Regions from separate parts of the Anaerosalibacter massiliensis genome, predicted to be linked through region 1. Evidence: riboswitches for the same ligand, from Rfam matches in the RefSeq annotation. Region 1 holds a riboswitch; the other holds the start of a gene.

Evidence for each region. A riboswitch is a leader RNA that binds a small molecule or an ion and turns the genes downstream of it on or off. The one in region 1 is predicted to bind thiamine pyrophosphate.
Region 2: another riboswitch for thiamine pyrophosphate. It lies ahead of thiD (bifunctional hydroxymethylpyrimidine kinase/phosphomethylpyrimidine kinase); the one in region 1 lies ahead of NSA23_RS08370 (TatD family hydrolase).

The regions. Positions count from the first base shown of each region.
Region 1 covers NZ_JANJZL010000004.1:239,260-247,207, forward strand. Annotated here, with positions in the region: gene thiM (hydroxyethylthiazole kinase) at 1-636, shown strand, start outside; gene thiE (thiamine phosphate synthase) at 623-1,270, shown strand; gene NSA23_RS08345 (HAD family hydrolase) at 1,260-1,895, shown strand; gene NSA23_RS08350 (ABC transporter ATP-binding protein) at 1,953-2,702, opposite strand; gene NSA23_RS08355 (ABC transporter substrate-binding protein) at 2,674-3,678, opposite strand; gene NSA23_RS08360 (ABC transporter permease) at 3,683-4,450, opposite strand; gene NSA23_RS08365 (thiamine-binding protein) at 4,425-4,712, opposite strand; gene NSA23_RS08370 (TatD family hydrolase) at 4,735-5,469, opposite strand; TPP riboswitch at 5,521-5,623, opposite strand; gene NSA23_RS08375 (hypothetical protein) at 6,008-6,172, shown strand; gene NSA23_RS08380 (phosphatidylglycerophosphatase A family protein) at 6,365-6,856, shown strand; gene NSA23_RS08385 (glutamate-5-semialdehyde dehydrogenase) at 6,986-7,948, shown strand, end outside.
Region 2 covers NZ_JANJZL010000006.1:12,688-20,635, reverse strand. Annotated here, with positions in the region: gene NSA23_RS09860 (aspartate kinase) at 1-492, shown strand, start outside; gene NSA23_RS09855 (hypothetical protein) at 526-1,113, shown strand; gene NSA23_RS09850 (TIGR01440 family protein) at 1,161-1,706, shown strand; TPP riboswitch at 1,901-2,014, shown strand; gene thiD (bifunctional hydroxymethylpyrimidine kinase/phosphomethylpyrimidine kinase) at 2,388-3,167, shown strand; gene NSA23_RS09840 (helix-turn-helix domain-containing protein) at 3,287-3,421, opposite strand; gene NSA23_RS09835 (NAD(P)/FAD-dependent oxidoreductase) at 3,503-5,449, shown strand; gene NSA23_RS09830 (MurR/RpiR family transcriptional regulator) at 6,820-7,629, shown strand; gene NSA23_RS09825 (PTS sugar transporter subunit IIA) at 7,800-7,948, shown strand, end outside.

The DNA of each region.
Region 1 (7,948 bases):
ACACTAAATGAAGAACTAGTACAATCTATGATAAAAGCAGGTAAAAAGGCTAACAAATTAGGACATCCTGTAGTACTTGATCCTGTAGGAGTTGGTGCTTCTGCTTTCAGGACTAAATTTATTTTTGATCTATTAAAAGAAGTTAATTTTTCAGTTATAAGGGGGAATATATCAGAAATAAAGACAGTTTATAAAGGTAGAGGTACAACAAAGGGGGTTGATGCTGATGACAAGGATGCAGTATCTGATGATAATATTGATGAAGTTTTAGTTTATATTAAAGATTTAAGTAGGAAAACAGGTGCCATTATTGCAGTTACAGGAGCAATTGATATAGTAGCTAGTAGTGAAAAAGCTTATATCATTAGAAATGGACATCCATTAATGACTAAAGTTACAGGTACAGGCTGTATGCTAACAACAGTTATTGGTAGTTTTTGTGGTGGAAATAAAGAAAATATTTTGGAAGCAACAGCAGCTGCAGTCTCTGCTATGGGACTTTGTGGTGAATTAGCTTATAATAAGTTAGAAAAGGTAGGTGGTGGTACTTCTACTTATAGAACATATATTATTGATTTTATGAGCAATATGAATAGTGAAATATTAAATGGGGGTGCTAAAGTTGAAATTAGATAGAAAATCTATGCTTTTATATGCTATAACTGATAGAACTTGGCTTAAAGGTACTACTTTAGCAAGTCAAGTTGAAGATACAATAAAAGGAGGAGCTACTTTTATTCAGTTGAGAGAAAAAAATATGGATTTTGATGAATTTGTAACGGAGGCTAAAGTTATAAAGGAAATCACTGACAAATATAACATACCTTTTGTTATAAATGATAATATTGATGTGGCTTTAGCTGTCAATTCAGATGGAGTACATGTGGGACAAGATGATATGAACGCAAAAGATGTTAGAAAATTAATTGGCAAAGATAAAATCATTGGAGTTTCAGTTCAAACAGTAGAACAGGCAATATTAGCAGAACAAAATGGCGCAGATTATTTAGGAGTAGGTTCAGTATTTCCAACATCAACAAAGACTGATGCCAATTATGTTTCTATTAAGCAATTGAAAGAAATATCTAAGTCCATATCTATACCTATAGTTGCTATTGGCGGTATTAATGAAAACAATATAGAAAAACTAAGGGAAAGTGGAATTGATGGTATTTGTGTAATATCTGCAATATTTTCAAAACCTGATATATTGGAGGCTACTAAAAGATTGCGAAAGTTATCAGAAGGGATAGTAGATTATGAAATTTAAAGGTGTAATTTTTGATTTGGATGGAACACTTATAAATTCTATGTCTGTATGGGAAAATATTGGAGATGATTTTTTAAAAAGTAAAGGAAAAGTTCCACCAGACAATCTTTCTGAAATATTGAAAACTATGAGTTTTCAAGAATCTTCAAGATATTTTATTGATAAGTTTCATTTAAATCTTTCTGTAGATGAAGTGATATCTGAATTTAATAGTTTAGTAGAAGATGAATATAAATATGAAATAGAACTTAAAAAATATGTGTTAGAATACCTTAAAAAATTAAAATTAAAAAATATTAAGATGTGTATTGTTACTGCAACTGACATTGAATTATCTAAGGCTGTGCTTACTAGACTTAAAATATTAAATTTCTTTGAATTTATATTGACTAGTGGTGAAGTAGATATATCTAAAAATGATCCACGAATATATATAAAAGCAGCAGAAATGTTAGGGTATTTGCCAAATGATATAGTAGTGTTTGAAGATGCTCTTTACTGCGTTGAAGCTGCTAAAAAAGCTGGTTTTTATGTAGTGGGAATAGAAGATGAGTCTGCAAGGGAGGATAGAGAAGAAATAAAGAGAATAAGTGATATTTATATAGAATCCTTTGAGGAATTATAATATAATTTAAAACGGTTCTTTTTGTCCTATGACATATAAAGAACCGTTTTAAATGTATTATAGTACTTTAAGTATTTCTTCTTTTAATTTCAAGGTTTTTGAAGATAAGATTCTTTCTCTTTTATTAGCTGTATTAAAATCTAAAATTATTTCTTTTTTTATAGTTGCAGGTTTTGAGGACAATACATAAATTCTATCGGATAACAATAATGCTTCATCTATATCATGGGTTATTAGGAGAATTGTATTATTTAACCTGTTTTTCATATCAAGAAGCCACATTTGCATTTTAGATTTAGTGATGGAATCTAAGGATGCAAAGGCTTCATCTAAAAGCATTATATCTTCTGAAGCCATAAGGGTTCTTAAAAAACTTGCTCTTTGTCTCATTCCTCCAGATAATTGAGAGGGATAATTTTTTTCATATCCTTCAAGTCCTACTATAGGGAGGTATTTTTTTACTTTATTTTCACGCGTTTTTTTATCAACACCTTTTATTGTTAATGGAAGGGCTACATTATCCATTATAGTTTTCCAAGGCAAAAGTAAGTCTTTCTGTTGCATATATCCTATAGTTCCATTGACATAAATTTCTCCACTATCCTGAGGTATTAGTCCTGATATTATATTAAATATTGTACTTTTTCCACAACCGCTAGGACCTATAAGAGAAACAAATTCCCCTTTCTCTATATTTATAGATATATTTTTTAACACCTTTATGTTATTAAAATTTTTTTCTATGTTTTTTAATGTAATTAGGGAAGCACCTTCTTTTTTATGGTAAGAAATCGTTGGTAAAGGCATCTTCAACTTTTAACTCCCTTTCTATCAATCCATTTTCCTTTAAGAATTTAGCATATTTACTCCATATTTCCGATTTCATTGTTCCCCACTTTGGAGCATCAGATATATATTCTCTTGCTAAGAACTTTTGGCTTTCAACTACAAGTTCTTTATCTAGTTCAGGTGCATATTTTATTAAAATTTTAGCGCTTTCTTCTGGATTTTCTACAGCGAATTTATATCCCTTTTCTGTTGCTTTTAAGAACTTTTTAACTTTTTCTGGGTTTTTATCAACTATTTCATTATTAGTAATTAAAATTGGAGTATAGTAGTTTAAATCAGGATGCAAATCTTTAACTGGTATATAGTTTAATTCAATACCTTTTAATTTAGCTTCAACGCTTGTCCATCCTTCAAATATCCATGCAATATCTATATTCTTTTCAGTAGCAGCAAAGAAATCATCACTACCTATATTTATATTCTTAAGTTTATTATAATCAGCATTATTTTTACTCATAATTGCTTTCAATATAGCTTCTTCAGATGGAGAACCCCATCCTCCATAAACTTTACCTTCAAAGTCCCTTATAGTTTTTATATTTTTACTTTTTGGAGAAGCAAAGCCTGATGTATTATTTTGTATTATTGTAGCAATAGCTTTAACAGGAAGAGGATCTTTACTAGTCAATGCATAGGTAACATCCTCTTGATAACTTACACCAAAATCTCCATTTTCTGTAGCAATTAAAGTTGTAGAAGAACCCTCTGATGGTTGAATTATTTCAACATCTAAACCTTCATCTTTATAATATCCCTTTTCTAACGCAACATAAAGACCAGTATGATTTGTATTTGGGGTCCAATCAAGTATAACTTTTGTTTTTTCTAATTCTGCATCATTTTTATTTTCGTTATCTTGTGAAGAACAACCTGAAAAGACTGCTATCATCATAATAGCAATAATTATTAATGCTATTATTTTTGTTTTTTTCATAATGTTAAACTCCTTTCTCTTCTGATTTCCAACGTATTAATTTATTTCCAATGAAATCAATTGTATATATAGTTAAAATGCTTGCAATAATTATTACTAAAATAGAAGCAAATACTTTGTCTAAAGCATAGGCATTTTTAGCTCTTACCATATATACCCCTATACCTTTTTCTCCTCCTAACCATTCACTAACTACTGCAGACATAATCATATAAGTAGCTGCAATTTTTATTCCTGATAATAAGTGAACCATAGCATAGGGTAGTTTTAAATGATAGAAAGTTTGTAATTTTGAGGCATTCATAGTTTTAAATAGTCTAAGATAATCATTGTCTATTTTTTCAAGGCCATCTACTAAACTTATTACTATGGGGAAGAAACAAGTCATAATGACCATGATTATCTTAGGTAAGGTTCCAAATCCAAACCATATTATGAAGATGGGAGCTATGGCAATAGTAGGTATAGTTTGAGATATAACCAGTAAGGGATAGAAAAGCTTTTTAATTATTTTAAAACTATCCATCATTATAGCTAATATGAATGCTAATATTATTGAAAAACAAAATCCTACAAAAGATTCATAAAGAGTGATTTTCGTATGAGTTATTATTAAATTAAAATCACTCTTTAAAGCAAGAAATATATCTGCAGGAGATGGTAATATATATTTAGGTATATTATTTAAGTCTACTATTATTTGCCATATAAAAGTTATAGTTACAATACTTAGGATAGGGTATAATTTATCTATATTTATAGATTTTTTCATCCATTGTTACTCCTTCAGCTTTATAATCAATTTTTATTACAGAACAAACTCTTGCAGCACCTTCTTTTATACATATTTCCTGTGATTTTTTAACTATATCCAATAATAAATTCAAATCTCCTTCCATTGTAGTTTCCATAGGTCCAACTTCATATTTAACTCCTGTAGAATCTATATATTCTATAACTTTATCTACCACAGGATACAATTTTTCTTCTGGAACATTTGGCAATACTTGAATACTTACATTTGCACTATTCATTGATAATCACCTACCTTCATTTTTATTTAAATAAAAGCTTAAAATTATTGTAAATTTTTTCTTTTGCTTCTTCCCCAGTAATCTTCTTAAGAGTAGAGATTTTTTCTACAATGTTTATAATATAATCTGGATACCCATATTTACCATTTATCCATTTTAATGCAGTAGGTCCGTCTGTTTCTGTTAAAATTCTTTCTATAGGAATATATTTCACCATTTCTTCAGTAATTTTAGAATAGCCAATATCTACACTTATAGTAAAATAACATCCGTAATCTAAAAGTTTTTTTAATATATCAAAAGGACCACTATACCAATGTATAATTGGAGTTCTCAAGTTATATTGTTTAATGAGCTTTAGTATTTCGTATTCAGCACCTTTAGTGTGTAAATTAGTAATTTTATTATATTCATTAGCTTTTTTAAAGAAATACTCTAATACTTTTATTTGATGTGGATATTTATAATCTTCTAAAACCCAATGAAAATCTAGACCTATTTCTCCAATTATAGGAGTTTCTTTTATATATGTATCGAATCTCTCTAGATAATTAGAATTTTTATGAGCATTCCAAGGATGAATCCCAAAACATGGAACTATAAGGGAATTCTCTTTGCTCAAATTTTTAACTAATAAATAACTTTTTTCATCCATAGAACAGGCAAGAGTTTTTATTTTCTTTTTATTTATTATATTTATAGTTTTATGTAGCTTATCTCCATATAAATCTAAATGATTATGAGCATCAATATACATAATTTCCTCCAATATAAAAAGCACTGTTATATATAACAGTGCTTAGGGTTTTAAAAATTAGATTAGCTTTCCTACGTCGGGTTTATCCGAATCAGGTTCAAAGGGTAAAGTTATAAAAACTTTTCTCAGCCATAAGGCACCCCTAGCACTTTTCATATTAAATTGTAGAACTAAATACCATTGTAACACTAATAAAGAATAAAAGAAAGTTTGTTACATATTTACTCTAGCTTAGAAATTTTTTAATAATTATGGTATAGTATGAAATATAGAAAAAACGAAAAATCAAGGAGGCATTAAAACTTAGCTTGATAATAGTCTAGAGGTAACTTTTGAAATAATAGAGAATAAAAAATCTAATACTTTACTATTAGATAGAAATGGTTAAATAGTATCATATATAGATGATGTAAAAATAGCAATTAATTCTGATAGTATTGCTATAATTGATTCTAGATCTAAGGATAGATATGCTGGAAAAATTGAACCTTTTGAAAATATAGTTGGACATATTCTTACTGCAATAAATTTTCTTTAGATGAATTTAGTAATAGATGGAAAGATAATGTCTTTAAAAGAAATTAAGAAGTATTATGCACCATTAGAAAAGTATAAGGATATAACTGTACATTGTAGTTCAAGTATAACAGGAACAGTAAACTATTTATGGAAGAAGCAGGCTTGGAACCAAAACCATATGTAGGAGGATTTAGTGATTGTGTCAGTTATAAAGACAATATTGTGGTGAAGGAAAAATAGTATTGCATAGCCCTTGATTTAATAAGGGGCTATTTTTTTAATGGTTTATTTATATTATTGGGTACATATAATTATATATATTATATGTTTTTAAAGGATATAAATTTTTATTAGTATTTAAGAAGGAAGGTATGTTATGGGAAAATATAATATGGATGAATTAAATGAAATGACAATAGAGATGCTTGAAAAAAGAGGTGTGAAATTAGAAGACATTGGAAAAATAGTATTACATCTTCAGGAAGGATTTTATCCAGATTTAACTTTAGAAACTTGTCTAAAGAATGTTGAGGCTGTACTAAAGAAAAGAGAAATAATCCATGCCATTTTAACAGGGGTAGCCTTAGATGAGTTGGCTGAAAAAAAGCTTTTGCCTGAACCACTTCAAAGTATAGTTGAATCAGATGAAGGGTTATACGGTATTGATGAAATTATTCCACTATCTATTGTAAACGTCTATGGAACTATAGGTTTAACAAACTATGGATATTTAGATAAGGAGAAAATAGGAATAATAAAAGAATTAGATGAATCTAAAGGAAAAGAAGTAAATACATTTTTAGATGATTTAGTAGCTGCAATTGCAGCTGCAGCGGCTAGTAGAATTGCCCATTCTGCTAAAGAATAGTTAAATAAACTCAAATTATTATATAATAATTTGAGTTTATTATTTTTTAAAAATGTGTTCTTGCTATTCAAAAAAAATTTGATATAATATTAGAAATAATCGAAAATTGAGTTAAAGGAGGGAAAAAGCATGAATTATGTATTAAATAAAGGAATCTTATTGAAAAAAGCAGAAGAAGAATTTTCTACGGCTTCTACAGAAGATAAGAATATAGCTCTTAAAAAAGTTAGTGAAAGTTTAGAAAATCACAGAGAAGATATATTAGAAAACAATGCTAAAGATATAGAATTAGAAAAAAAAAATAATATGAAATCTGGATTAATAGACAGATTAAGATTAGATAATGAGAGATTAGATGGCATAATAGAAGGAATCAATACAGTGATTAAACTACCAGATCCTATATGGAAAAGTGATAAGGTATGGACTTTAGAAAATGGGCTTACTATATCTAAAATGACTGTACCATTAGGAGTTATAGGTATAGTATATGAATCAAGACCTAATGTGACAGTAGATGCTTTTAGTTTGGCTCTTAAAAGTGGTAATTGTATAATGCTAAGGGGAAGTTCCAGTGCTATTCATTCAAACAAAGCCATTGTAAAAGCAATAAAGGAAGGACTAAAATCAAGTAATATTTCAGAAGAAGTAATACAATTTATAGAAGAAAGTGATAGGCAACATGTTTACGATATGCTTAAGGCCAATGAATATATTGATTTAATCATTCCTAGAGGAGGAAAAGGGTTAATAGATTTTGTAGTAAAAAATTCTTCAGTGCCAATATTAGAAACAGGTATTGGAAATTGCCATGTATTTGTAGATAAAAATGCGAATTTAAAAAAGGCATTAAATATTGTAAACAATGCGAAAACTCAACGAGTAGGAGTATGCAATGCTTGTGAAACATTATTGGTTCATGAGGCTATAGCAGATAAATTTTTACCTATGGTTTTTGAAAAAATACAAAGCATAGTTGAAATAAGAGGATGTACAAAAACTAGGGAAATAATAGAAGTTAAAGAAGCAAAAGAATCTGATTGGAAAGAGGAGTTTTTAGATTATATTATAGCTGTAAAGGTTGTTAAAGAT
Region 2 (7,948 bases), on a different contig from region 1:
TTTATAGGGGAGGTTAGCAAGGTGGAAGAAAGCAAAATAACAGGATTATCAATAGATGAAAGTTGTATTATAATAAATATATTAAATATTAATAATAGTGAACATGAAATAATAAATTTTTTAAATACTTTAATCAGCATTGGAGTAGATATAAATACTATAAATGTTTTGAATATTCCAAATGAAGCTATAAACATATCGTTCATATGTTCAAAAGATGATTATGGTTCAATTGATAATATAGAAGAATTAGTTTACTCGGAAATTAATCCAATAAAAGTTGTTAAAGATGAAGATTCTATGAAAGTAACTCTAATTGGGACAGGAATTAATTTAGTGGCAGATTATCATACTAGAATATTTAAAACATTTTATGACAATAACATAAAAGTAAAGCAGGTGATTAATACTGAATTTAGTATATCCTATGTTATTAGTAAAGAGGATAAAAAGAAACTTATTTCAGATATAGTTAAAGAATTTAGTTTATGATATAATATAATAAAATGGCTGGGGGATAATGCTATGGATAATGAAGAAAAAATTTTGATGATACTAGGTGACATTCAAAAGCAATTTAATTCATTTGACAGCAGACTTTCAGACTTAGAAAAAAGCACTGAAGGGCAGTTTAAATCATTAGATAATAAATTTTCAGGCTTAGAAAAAAGCACTGAAGAGCATTTTAAATCATTAGATAATAAATTTTCAGGCTTAGAAAAAAGTACTGAAGAGCATTTTAAATCATTAGATAATAAATTTTCAGGCTTAGAAAAAAGTACTGAAGAGCAGTTTAAATCATTAGATAATAAATTTTCAGACTTAGAAAAAAGCACTGAAGAGCAGTTTAAATCATTAGACAATAAGTTTTCAGATTCAGAAAAGAATACTAAAGACCAGTTTAAGTTATTAGAAGAAAAGATGGATAATCGCTTTAAGTCAATAGAAGAACGTATAAAAAATGAACATGATATGACTAGAAAGGAATTAAAATCAGAAGTTCAATATGTTCATGATGAAGTTAAAGAAATGAGAGAAGACTTTAGATCTGTAGAACAAATAACTGCAAAGAATTGGCGTGACATAAATAATCTCAAATCTATTATATCATAAAACTTTATTATTCAATACTTTAACAATTTTTAAAGGAAGTGTTTTTTATGGATAAATTAGAAAATTTAAAAGAAGATTTTATTAGTGCAGTAGAAGAATTATTAGAGAAAGCTAATTTAAAAGAAGAAGACATTTTAGTTATAGGTGGTAGTACTAGTGAAATTATTGGTGAAACTATTGGTTCTGCCTCTGTACCAGATATTGGGGTAGAACTTATTAATAGTATAATGCCTATTATCAAAAGAGAAAACATATTTCTAGCTGTTCAATGTTGTGAACATTTAAATAGAGCTTTAATTATAGAAGAACGATGTGCTAAAAAATATGGATTAACACCTGTTACAGTAGTACCTCATCCTAAGGCAGGGGGATCATTAAGCTCTGCTTATTATAGAGCTTTAGACAATCCAGTAGTAGTTGAAGAAATACAGGCAGATGCAGGTCTTGATATAGGAGATACTTTTATTGGCATGCATTTAAAAAGAGTAGCTGTTCCAGTAAGATTGTCTATTAAAAATATTGGCTCAGCCCATTTGACTGCAGCTAGAGTAAGACCAAAACTTATTGGTGGAGAAAGGGCAAAGTATGAATAATACTCAAATATTAGTTTGAAATTGGATACGGGGATAGTATTTTGTTAATGTATATGATTATCAAAATACTATCCCTATATTTGTTATTGTCAATTTATACTATAAATTGACAATAACAAATATTTACAAATAAAAAGGTAACGCAAGATTATTGGATTTATTTCAACAATTTATGATATGATTAAAGTACAAGAGAATATAAAAATGGGGGCTTAGATAAACTTTGCTGAGAGGAGCTGTGGTATCAGTTCGACCATATAACCTGATTTGGATAATGCCAACGTAGGGATCATTTAAGAATTTATAATGAGACTTGCAATGGCAAGTCTTTTTTATATAAAAATAGAGGAATATTAGGGTTTAAAAACATCTTTGAAAATGTATAGAAGTAAAATTCAATTGTACATTACATTAAAGATTATATTAAATTTATCCAAACTGCTGAAGACCTTGGTTTAAGTAAAGAACAATCTGAATTTTTCAAAATACAACTAATAGACTTAGATTAAAACCTAAGGATATATAAGGTTTGAAGATACTCTCCATTGTATATTAGTAGCTAAAAAATGTGGTTTAAACATTGTTGCAGTAAAAAATGAATCAGACTTATCTGATTTGGAAGAAATAAGGGAAGTTGTAGATATATATTGATAATTTTAGTCAATTGGAGGTTGAGAAATTATGAAAAAATTATTAACTATAGCAGGTACAGATCCTAGTGGGGGAGCAGGTATACAGGCAGATTTGAAAACCTTTGCTGCTCATAAAACCTATGGAATGAGTGTTATTACTTCTGTAGTAGCACAAAACACCACCGGCGTAACAAATGTAGTAGATTTATCTCCAGAATTTATAGGGGAACAATTAGACGCAGTATTTACTGATATCTATCCTGATGCAATAAAAATTGGAATGATATCAAATGAAAATATAATAAGGGTAATAGTTGAAAAATTAAAAGAGTATGATGGAAAGAATATAGTAGTAGATCCAGTTATGGTATCAACTAGTGGAAACTCTTTAATGAAATCTACTGCAACTAAAACTTTAATTCAAGAATTATTGCCATTGGCGGATATTATCACACCAAATATGTTTGAAGCCAAACTATTAAGTAGCATAGAAGTAAATAATAGAAAGGATATGGAAAAGGCTGCTAGAATAATAGATAAATTAATAAAGGGAGCAGTACTAGTTAAAGGTGGCCATTTAGAAAATTGTGCTGATGATTTATTATATATGGATGGGAAATGCTATTGGCTAGCAGGAGAGAGAATAGTTAATCCAAATACTCATGGAACGGGTTGTACCTTATCTTCAGCTATAGCAGTAAATCTTGCTAAAGGTATGGATATATTAGAATCAGTAGAAGAAGCTAAAGAATATTTAACTGGAGCAATAAAAGCAGGTTTAGATTTAGGAAAGGGTAAAGGACCTTTAGATCATCTATATAGATTATAGATTCATATTGGCAATCCATAGGCCAATTTTTTACATTTAATATTTAGATAATAAATCTGAAAAGATTAGGCTCTATGGATTAGGTTTTTTGCCTTATGTAAGGGTTAAGAAGATTCTCGTTAATGTATATTGAGTATATATTCTAATATCTTTATTGACATATTGAGTCTAAATATCTCTTCGCTGTTGTCTAAAGCTATATTTCCTATTTCTCTTATTTTATTCAATCTATAATTCATAGTATTTCTATGTATGAATAATCTATTAATGGTAACATAATCCTATTTAATATAAAGTTATATATAACTTTATATTACTAATAAGGGGGTTTATCTATGGAGTATAAAAATCTTTTCGAGAAAGGTAGTATAGGGAAAGTGAATCTTAAAAACAGAATAGTAATGCCAGCAATGGGAACATCATTAGCTACATCAACGGGAGAAGCCTCAGATGAAATAATTAGATATTATGAAGAAAGAGCAGAAGGTGGCTGTGGTTTAATAATCACAGAAATCACTAGAATTGACAATGAAACAGGAGTTGGATTACCAAATCAATTATGTGCCATAGAGGCAAAACACATACCTAGATTAGAAAAATTGGCTAGAGCAGTCCATAGACATGGTACAAAGATATTTTTACAACTCCATCACCCAGGGAGACAGTCTTATAGCAGACTTATTGAAGGAAGACAAATTGTAGCACCAAGTCCTATAACATGTAAGACTGTAGGTGAAAAGCCAAGAGAAATGACTACTGAAGAAGTAGAAGGACTTGTAAAGAAATTTGTCATAGGAGCTAAGATAGCACAAACAGCAGGAATAGATGGTATTGAACTTCATGGTGCTCATGGATATTTAATAGGTCAATTTTTAAGCCCATTGACAAATAGGAGAACTGATAAATACGGTGGAAGCTTTAACAATAGGATGAGATTTGTAACAGAAATAATTTTAGGAATAAGACATATTTGTGGACCAAATTTCCCAATAAGTGTGAGAATAGATGGAGATGAATTTGTTGAAGGTGGAATAACTCACGAAGAAGCTATAAAGATGGCTAGATATTTAGAAAGTATAGGGATAGATGCTATAAATGTAAGCTCAGGTACTTATGAATCAGGTATAACAATTATTGAACCAATTTCTTATAAAGAAGGATGGAAGAAACATTTAGCTCAAGGAATAAAAGATAATGTAAAAATACCAGTAATTGCTTGTGATGCTATTAAAACTCCGGAATTTGCAGAAAAGCTTTTAGAAGAAGGAAATTGTGATTTTATAGCTCTAGGTAGGGCACAACTTGCAGATTCTAAGTGGGCAAAGAAGGCAAAGGAAGGAAGGGAAAAGGAAATAAGACCTTGTATAGCTTGTTTACATTGTATAGAACAATTGATGAATGGAAAAACAGTGGAATGTGCTGTAAATCCTAGACTGGGCTATGAGAATGAATATAGCGACTATAGGAAAAATGGCGAAGGAAGGACAATAGTAGTCATAGGTGGAGGACCAGCAGGAATGGAAGCTGCTAGAGTATTAGCTGAAAGAGAATTTAAGGTAGTACTATTTGAAAAGAAAAATAATCTTGGGGGGAGTGTGTATTTAGGAAGTAAACCACCTTGCAAAGAAAGATTACAAAATTTAATAGATAATATGGAATATCAAATGAGACAACTTGGAGTAGATATTAGGTTGGGTTCATCGCCTACTATAGAAGAAATAAAAGCTCTCAATCCATATTCAGTATTTATAGCAATAGGTGGAAAAAATATAGTACCAGAGTTACCAGGAATTCATGGAGAAAATGTAGTATTAGCAACTAATGTATTAGATAAGGAAATGGATGTGAAGAATAAGAAAATAGTAGTAGTAGGATCTGGAATGACAGGGTTAGAAACTGCAGAGTATTTAGCTGAAAAAGGCAATAAAGTAAAAGTAGTAGAAATGCTAAATGAAATAGGTCCTGGAGTCTATCGCTCAGTATTATATGATATAACTACTAGACTTGAAAAATACGGTGTAAAAATGATACCTTGTAGAAAATTAGTTGGGATAGATAATGGAAAAGTAAATGTACTAAATACTAATAATAATGAAAAAATAGCCATAGAAACAGATTATGTAGTACTTTCATTGGGAGTTACTAGTGTAGAAAATAATGAGTTTGTAAAAGATATACAAAATAATTTCAATAATGTAATGATTTTAGGAGATGCAACTAAACCAGGAAAAATTTCTAATGCAACACAAACAGGTTTTGATTTAGCCTATACCCTAGAATAAATAAGGTACGGAGAGTTAAAAATATATTAGACAGGAAAAATCCAGATATAAACTTTTTTAAAAATAATGGATAAGGCATCTATATACTCCCCTTAAGGTAGATAGATTAAAAAATAAAAATTTGATATCTTAAGGGGCTTTTTTATGTTAAAAAGAAGTAAGTATACTGCAGAAGAAAAATTTATAATATCAATGGAATATGAAAATAGCTATTTTTTAATAATTCTATAGAAATTCTTATAGCTTATTTTTTCAAATATAAATATATTAAAAGCTAGTCCTGTATTATAGATTTTTATTGTACTCGTATTTAGTCGAAAATGGTGATGAAAACCCATTAATTAAATATCAATGAGTTTCATAAATTTCAATATTATTAAACCTAGATTTCTTTGCTTTTTCGGTATCTTTTTTTAAAAAACGTATTATAGTTGATGAAGAAGTTTATGGTATATGATATAAATTATCTTGTAATAAGAACAATATTTGGTATACTTTTAGATAAATAAATTGTCAGAGAATAGAATTTAAAATCTGGGAATAGATTATATAATTTATTTAGCTTTATTTTCTAAAGATAGATTCAAGTATTACTGATAATATGAAGAGTAGCGGGATGATGACATTTAGATTTTGAAGTATGTCTAGATAATAAAATATATAATGATGTTTTTTAGAATAAAAAACAAGTTCAAGAATAATAAAATATAATGGGGAAAAGTTAAAATTAAAAATAAATTTACGGATTTGTTCATCACTACAGTTAGATAGAATATGAGGAATGTGGATGAGGATATAGAAAACAATATACCAAACCTAGTGTTTCTGTCTATGAGTGGGCGTATACCAAATATAATAGCTAAATCTGATTTTGGGATAATTATTCCCCCTTTATTAATTTAAGAGAGGTATTAAAAAATAAGTCTACGATAAGAAATAAAATACTATATCTACTAGATTTTAATATTATTTATAATTGCAACTAGATACTAGCTAATTATCTAGCTTATGTATAATTAATTGCAAATAAATTAAAATAGTTTTTGTAGAAAGCTAAATGAACAAAATTTGATTTCTAATGAATTATAATCCGTTATATGTTACTACAGAATTGAAAGAATTCTAGAGACAATGGTGATTTTACGCTTAGATTGTTTAAATAATTTAATAAATGTAATATTTAGAATCAAATCTATGTTGGCGTTTGTGATATTTTATAAAGTAGACAAAAGTAATATAAGGTATTAAAATTTAATTGAAGAAATTTTATTATGGAATACAGAAATAGAAAAGGTATTATTAGATTAATTGTTAATATTGTAAGATAATACATTATGTATTTTATTGGAGTTAGGAGGAAATATATTTATATGATGGCATCTGAATTTTTGACAAAAATAAAAAGTGTATACCCTTCGCTTACACCAAGTGAACAAATTGTGGCTAAGTATATATTAGAAAATTACCAAAACATAGTATTTACTTCTTTAAGTGAATTTTCAGAGGAATGTGGTGTAGGAGAAGCTACAATATTTCGTTTTTTTAAGAAAATAGGATTTTCAGGATATCATGATTTTAAAACAAATATGGCTAAAAACTTACGTAATCCAAAGGAGCCTGATTTTAGAAAAAAAGGTTGTGGGGTTTATAATGAAATGATTCAAATGCTTGATGAAACTATGCAGCTGACTGATATAGAGAGTTTAAGACAAGCTGCAAAATGGATTAAGGGAAGTCAAACAATTTATTTATTTGGGGTTGGTTTTTCTGGATTAGCAGCACAAGGTGCTCAAGGTAGATTGATGCGTCTTGGATATAAGGCGTATTCTTTTACTGAGCAACATATACAATTAGTATCATCTCATCTAATAACTGAGAAGGATACGGCGATAGCTTTTAGTATAACAGGTGATACAATAGAAACTCTTAATTGTTTAAAAAACTCGAAGCAGAATAATGCAAAAACAATAGCAATTACCAACCATTCTAGATCTCCTATAACAAAAATTGCAGATTTAATTATTTATACAGCTGGCAAAGAAGTGGATCAAGAAGGAAGTACCCTTATTACGGAAATGTCTCAGCTTTTCATTATAGAGCAAATTTGTTATTATCTTTTTGAAATAGATGAAAAGAAAATTAAATATATGAAAGAAAAAATATCTCGTTCAATTAAATGAGTAATTATTTGCTTAATTTCATAATAAAAATCAGCAGTTTAACTAAACTGTTGATTTTTTGTATATCTAATTTGAAATATATTCTCCAAAAAAATAAAACTGGAGAAATATGCTTTACAGGCTATTTTTATTTTGGTATAATGAAATAAAAATAATAATAGGAGGAAATTATGAATACAAATGAGATTGCTTTTCAACTTATTATGCATAGTGGAAATGCAAGAAGCAATATTATGGAAGCATTAAAACATGCACGAAATAATGAGTTCAAAAAGGTGGAAGAGCTAATGGCAAAATCTGATGAAGAACTGATAGTTGC